DNA from 2 places in the Thalassotalea ponticola genome. Region 2 is predicted to be linked to the other one. Evidence: predicted binding sites of a transcription regulator. Region 2 holds the regulator's gene; the other holds the start of a gene.
The links. Region 2 encodes FNR, which switches genes on or off when oxygen is low (the NO sensors DNR and NnrR bind a similar motif). Its sites were predicted from a motif close to TTGATCTAGATCAA; they were not measured.

Region 1 (3,463 bases), 1.3 Mb from region 2:
AATCGATCGACAAACCAGTGGTGAACAATACATTAGCGTCGAAGATACTTTTTCTATGGTGCACGCCTCAATGGGTAATGTTGAACCCGTATCGAGTTTATTAAGGTCTGAAGTTGCGATTATCGCTGGCATAGCCAACAAAGTGCTTGGTAATGACTTGGTTGATTGGTCGAGTTTAGCCGCTGATTATAAAAACATTCGCGCCATGATCAGTGCCTGTTTGCCAGATTTTAACAACTATGAATCTCGATTGGATAACGCAGGCGGCTTTTACTTGGGCAACAGTGCACGTGAGCACAACTGGCTAACCGAGACCAAGAAAGCGACTTTTGCCTGTCACCCTCTCCCCATATCTGTCTCACCCATCGCCGATACAGCAGTCGATGAGAACATGCGTCATAAAGTACTTACTTTACAAACGCTGCGCTCTCACGATCAATACAACACTACGATTTACGGTATGAACGATAGGTATCGCGGTGTTGCCGGTGGTCGTAACGTGGTATTTATCAATCACCGAGATGCGAAAAAGCAAGGACTAAGCGATGGTGACTTAGTCACTATCACCTCGATTTGGCCCGATAGTGTCGAACGTAAAGTCGACGGTTTTAAGGTCCATGTGTACGATATTCCTGAAGGTAATATCGCCGCCTATTACCCTGAGACTAACCCGTTAATACCACTTGATAGTATTGGTGATAAATCATCAACGCCAACGTCAAAATCAGTTGCCGTTTATCTCACCAGGCAAACAACAGCGCGAATTATTTAGGCCATAATTTTTAGGGCGATATAAGGGGTGAAATTAAACACGTATATCGCTAATTTACAATCACCAAAAAAAATGGGGCGTTTAATTGCTTATCGTTGAGCGCAAAAAACTGCTTGTGAATGCGTTTTATCGGTCGATTAAAAAACGTCAGTAAAAGCCACGCCAATGTTCGCACAATGATGTTGCTAATCGTGCACCAACCCAAAAATGTGCAAAGTTGAGAAATAGTCATCTGTTACCTAAACCTCTACAACCTAGCTAACCCAGACTGTTAGCACGAGTAGATCAAGCTAAACCACGCTATGGTGGTTGATGTCGATGCGACGAGTGAATTCGCTCTAGCTGCGTTAATCTAGCCACGCGAGCGCACTTTCTTCATCTTCAAAATACGCCACGTCACCACTGATAAACCAGCTACCGATTTTTGCTGCCCACTGTTGCCAGCGCTTGTTGCCAATAATGGCGATTTTTTCAAATTCACTGCCGTGCTTTAAACCGAGCTTAAAGTCATCCCAAGCCGCTTGTAACTCCCAACCTTCCAGTTGCGTTGCATCGATCAACATTTTCACCTGAGGCTGTTCAACTGCCGCTAACGCATTGTCGATCATCGGCGTTATCACCAGGTAATCGTCATGGGTTAACTTGCCTTGCGCGGTCAAAGAAACAAAAAACTTATCGTTGATTCGGTCAATACCAATTGCCAAACCGTGTCGCTTGCTACTCATTCTCTTGCTCCTTAATTAACGTCAGCTGATATCTATTAAGAATAGTCAGCATTTTCATCTGTGCTGGGTTGCGGCTGTCATAGTTGATACAGGTCAAGGGGCTACACCAGTTACCGCGAAAAAGCCTCGACTTTTGTTTTAGTTTTTGGCCGAAATCACTATAATTGGCGCATCAAAGCGAAATGTTAGGAAACACACTATGAAAGCAGGTATTATCGGCGCAATGGAGCCAGAAGTCGCTATTTTAAAAAGTAAATTAGAGCAATTTGCTGAGCACACCTATCACGGCTATACCTTTTTTACCGGTTACATCGACGGTGAAGAAGTGGTCTTAGTGCAATCTGGTATCGGCAAAGTTGCCGCAACAATCGCCACCGTGCTGATGATTGAAAAATTTGCCCCAGATTACATCGTCAATACCGGTTCAGCTGGCGGTTTCGAACAATCACTTCGCGTTGGTGATATCGTCATCAGTAGTGAAGTACGCCATCACGATGCGGATGTCACTGCATTTGGCTATGAAGTTGGTCAGTTACCCGGTATGCCCGCGGCGTTCGTTCCCCACCCGACACTAGTGGAAGCGGCGCAGCAAGGTATCAGTCAATTGGCGGGTATCCAAACGTTGACAGGACTGATCACCACTGGTGACACGTTTATGACCAAAGACGAGGATATTGCCAAAGCTCGCCGTAACTTTCCAACCATGGCTGCGGTAGAAATGGAAGGTGCGGCTATCGCTCAAACCTGCCATCAACTGGAGGTGCCATTTGTGGTGATTCGTTCAATGAGTGACATTGCCGGTAAAGAATCACCTGAATCGTTTGAAGCCTATTTAGAAACGGCTTCGGTTAACTCATCTCAATTAGTGATGCATATGTTAGCGGCGTTAAAGGGTCAGCAACTAAACTAATCCTCGCTCACATCATTGTCTCATCACTGATCTTAAAATCCCGCTTAAAGCGGGATTTTTTATATTGGCTTAAAGACTAATTTACACGCATAATAATGACTGTATTAAATTGAAAACATATGTATTTAATTTATAAATCAAGGAGTTTCATATGCGATATAAGATGCTTTTAAAGCCCACGCGCACTTTATATACAGTATTACTCGCCTCGCTGTTAAGCTTGTTAATCGGTCAAAAAAGTATGGCCAATGAGCAACTTCAGACTGCGGAAAAAGCTCAAACTGAACAACAAAGCATAACCAGTATTAGCCAGCAACAATTGCTTGAACGTCAGCAATCCGGGCAACCCATATTGTTACTCGATGTGCGCAGCGAGCAAGAATACATTTTAGGTCACGTACCTGGCGCATTTAATATTCCCCATAGCGAAATCGCTGATAACTTAGCAGTACTCGAGCCATATCAAGACAAAGAAGTTATCGTCTATTGTCGTTCTGGCCGTCGAGCGGCGCTGGCCATTGAACAGTTGCAGCAATTGGGTTTTAGCAATGTTATTCACCTTGAGGGTGACATGAATCTGTGGCAGCAGAACAACCGACCTATCGAAAAATAACTGAGTACGCACATGGATGACATCGCGGTAGGTAAAACCATCACCACTTTTATTTATTACGCCGATATTTTCGGCGTAATCGTTTTTGCGCTATCGGGCGCATTAATGGCGGGACGTTATCGCCTTGACCCATTTGGAGTCATGGTCTTAGCAGCCATTACCGCCGTTGGTGGTGGTACAATACGCGATATTATTCTCGGCGCCCCTGTATTTTGGACCGTGCAAACCGAGTACATTGTGGTCATCTTCTGCACTGCACTGGCAACCATCTTGTTTATTCGCGAACCCAAGCACGTGCCCAAGCGATTTATGCACATTTCAGATGCCTTTGGCTTGGCCCTGTTTGCCGTATTGGGGACGCAAAAAGCATTAGCCTATCAGCAGCCAATGTTAGTTGCGATCATTATGGGTACCATTACTGGTGTCGCTGGCGGCATGATTCG
Region 2 (3,463 bases):
GATGATGCCTGAATTTTTTAAGGCGATAAGCGCAAGGAACATACCAATACCGGCAGCAATACCAAAACGCAAGGCATGAGGAATTGAGTTAATGACCCATTCACGCACCTTAAACGCACTTAACAAGGTAAATATCACACCTGAAATAAATACGCCACCTAGAGCCACATTCCAGCTATAACCGAGTTCTAATACAACGGTAAAGGTAAAGAACGCATTTAACCCCATGCCTGGTGCAAGAGCGATTGGGTAATTTGCATAGAGGCCCATGATTAAACAGCCAATGGCGGCAGCTAAACACGTTGCGACAAAGACCGCACCTTGGTCCATACCCGTCATTGCCAACATGCTTGGGTTAACAAAAATTATGTAACCCATGGTTAAAAAGGTGGTGAAACCGGCTAAAATTTCTTGCTTTACATTGGTGCCATGCTCGGCAAGTTTGAACAGCTTTTCAAACATCGTTTTTCCTGAACTAAATAGTTATTACGCGCTTTCCTTGACAATGTTGCAGCGAGTTAACGAGTGATTGCCAAGGGTGTATAAAAGATGCGCTATTTTACGAAACTTTGTTACGAAATGTAATAAAAATCACGAAAAATATTAAAATAATGACGATAACGAGCTAGCTTATACAAGCTCGTTTCATGGTATTAACACCGCGTTTAAATGTTGCTGGTTTGCATTTACATTTACATCAGCGCTAATCGAGAAAAGGCGAGTGATAACCTTCGGGTTTAAGTGCTAGTAAATCGCAATTTAATCTATCGATAACGTGTTCGGCGGTATTGCCAATTAACACCGCCGACAGGCCGGTTCGGCCAATTGTGCCCAGAATAACCAGCTCGGCATCAATTTTTTCGGCGACGCTTTCAATGACATCCTCAGGTAAACCCTCTTCAATGTGTAACTTGTGCGCATCGATATGATATTGGCTGGCGTGCTTTTTCATCACCTCTAAGTGGTGATTACGCATGGTTTCGTTGTATTCAGCGGCATCAAATTCAGGTACTTCGATAGCAATATTAACAGGGGTGCCTGGGTAGGAGTTCACTAAGTGCACGTCGGCTTTGATTAACTTGCCAAGATTGAGAGCTTCGTCGGTAATTTTATTGTTTAACGATTGGTGTTCTTGCTCTTCGCTACCGGCGTTGATGGCCGCTAAAATTCGCCCGTTTTCAGGCCAGAGGTGATCTTTGACCAGTAGTAATGGTACCCAGCATTTGCGGATAAGGTGCCAATCTGTTGGGGTAAAGATCACTGATTGTAGGGTAGGGTGTTCATGTGTGCTTTTGATCACGATATCAAACTGATGATCTCGCACCTCAGCTAAAATGGCCTCGAAAGGGCGGTTGTGCCAAATAACTTTGACGTCGATTTGACAGTCAAATTGCTCTGTTAACTCGGATAACCACAAAGTGCGATCGTTGACTACACTGGTGCGCATCGCTTCGCGCTCATCGGCAGAGAGCATGGTTGTCATTTCGTAGGAAAAATCGTATATAACGAGTAGGGCGGTTATATTGGCACCGCTGCGCTTGGCAAGGGTACAGGCTCTATCTAACGCCTTTTGTTGTTGCTCACTAGGGTCGACAACCGCAAGAATGTTTTGATATTTTTCCATAACACGCCTCAAAGTACGATGTATTTAATGATCGCTGTCATCTGTAACACTACGTTTGTTGCTAACGGTATGTTGTGCGTATCGATTACACTATCGATACGCACTCGTTACAGTGTGTAGTGTTAATATTAACTGGTCAATGAGGATGTTACAATAATGTTAAAAAATAACGATGTGATTGGCTTAACTTATCTGTTTGCCATTATCACTGATGAAAACCGGCAAGTTCAAATAAGGCTTGTTTGTCTAAAATGGTGATCAGTTTATTGTCCACTTTGATCAAACCATCTCTTTGAAAACGGGTCATCAACCTGGATATGGTTTCAATGGTCAAACCAATATAATTACCTATTTCGCTGCGCGTCATTGGCAAGTTAAATTCCAGTGAAGACAAGTGGCGATTGCCTAATCGACGCCCGTAATTGGCCAAAAACGTGGCCAGTTTCTCTTCTGCATTTTTGCGGTTTAACAGCAGCAGCATTTCGTTGTTACACTGAATTTCATCGCTCATTAAATTTAACATTTGCGATTTTAGGCGAGGGATTTTATTAGATAGCGTGTCGAGCACTTCGAACGGAATTTCACAAACCATCGACGTTTCAAGTGCTTTGGCAAAGCTCGGATGCTTATTGCTGGCTAGCGCGTCAAAGCCCATCAAATCTCCGGCGAGATGAAAGCCTGTGATCTGCTCTTCTCCTTGCTCAGAAATAATAAATGTTTTAAAGGTGCCGGAGCGAATAGCGTACAGAGTTTGTAGCTGCTCTCCTGCTTCAAAAATTTGGGTGTTTTTTTGAATTGGCTTTTTGCGTTGGATAATATCATCCAACAGGTTTATTTCATTCTCATTTAAGCTAAACGGCAAACAGAGTTCGCTGATACTACAATTTTGGCATTTGATGTTCTGGGCGGAAAAAGCCATATGTTGATTACCCACACAGGTATTAATAACGTTATAAAAAGTAAGGTTACTAAAATATTTGCTTTAGGGCAATATACAAAGAGTAACCGCCATAAATGACCAAGGCGAGTCCGGTGAGCTGCTTAAACAGCGGGGCGCGAATGAGTTTGTCCAACCATTGTACCGAGCAGGCGACAACCAATAATGCAGGTAGTGTTCCCAAACCAAACGCCAGCATAATCAATGCGCCTTGTAGCGCACTGCCTGACGCCAACGACCAGGTAAGTGTTGAATAAACGAGGCCACAGGGTAACCACCCCCATACAGCGCCAAGCATGAGCGCTTGCCACGTTGTCTTAATTGGCAATACGTGTCGTGCAAGCGGTTGAATGTAACGCCAAAGATACTGACCAAGACGCTCGATATGAGTTAACACAAACCATATTCTAGCAACATACAAGCCCAGTAAGATGATAAAAATAGCGGCAATGACTTTTAGCCAAATGACTTGTGCACCCAATGACTTAATGGCAATAGAGCCGGTAAAGCCGGCAATTGCGCCAAGCAAGGTGTACGAAGCGACGCGACCGACATTATAACTAATCACACGCGAAAAGTGCCCAGCTTCACTGTCACTTCGGGTGGTCAACATCGACGAGATACCGCCACACATAGCTAAACAGTGACCGGCACCGGCAATTCCGATTAACAAAGCTGAGAAAAAATCGAGGGTCATGGGTTATTTAGTCTGATCGTTCTGTGCCGCATTATCGGTTGCCTCATCGGCCTTATTCGATTTCTTCTCGTCATCAAATAAAATACTCATACCCTGTTTTTCTAAATCGTCAAATTGCTCTGTTTTTACCGCCCAAAAAAATAGGTAAATGGCAATGGCGGTAAATAAAATAGCAATCGGGATCAGTACGTAAATTACACTCATG

Region 1: a site for FNR is predicted at 1,581-1,594, ahead of ACAY30_RS02770 (STAS/SEC14 domain-containing protein). Genes of this name have one in related genera too.

What each region holds. Positions count from the first base shown of each region.
Region 1 is NZ_CP166871.1:621,989-625,451, reverse strand. It holds gene ACAY30_RS02780 (FdhF/YdeP family oxidoreductase) at 1-772, shown strand, start outside; gene ACAY30_RS02775 (DUF6868 family protein) at 822-1,004, opposite strand; gene ACAY30_RS02770 (STAS/SEC14 domain-containing protein) at 1,120-1,497, opposite strand; gene mtnN (5'-methylthioadenosine/S-adenosylhomocysteine nucleosidase) at 1,697-2,407, shown strand; gene ACAY30_RS02760 (rhodanese-like domain-containing protein) at 2,559-3,020, shown strand; gene ACAY30_RS02755 (trimeric intracellular cation channel family protein) at 3,060-3,463, shown strand, end outside.
Region 2 is NZ_CP166871.1:1,880,929-1,884,391, reverse strand. It holds gene ACAY30_RS08110 (NCS2 family permease) at 1-462, opposite strand, end outside; gene uspE (universal stress protein UspE) at 704-1,624, opposite strand; gene fnr (fumarate/nitrate reduction transcriptional regulator Fnr) at 1,830-2,543, opposite strand; gene ACAY30_RS08095 (sulfite exporter TauE/SafE family protein) at 2,593-3,258, opposite strand; gene ccoS (cbb3-type cytochrome oxidase assembly protein CcoS) at 3,262-3,462, opposite strand.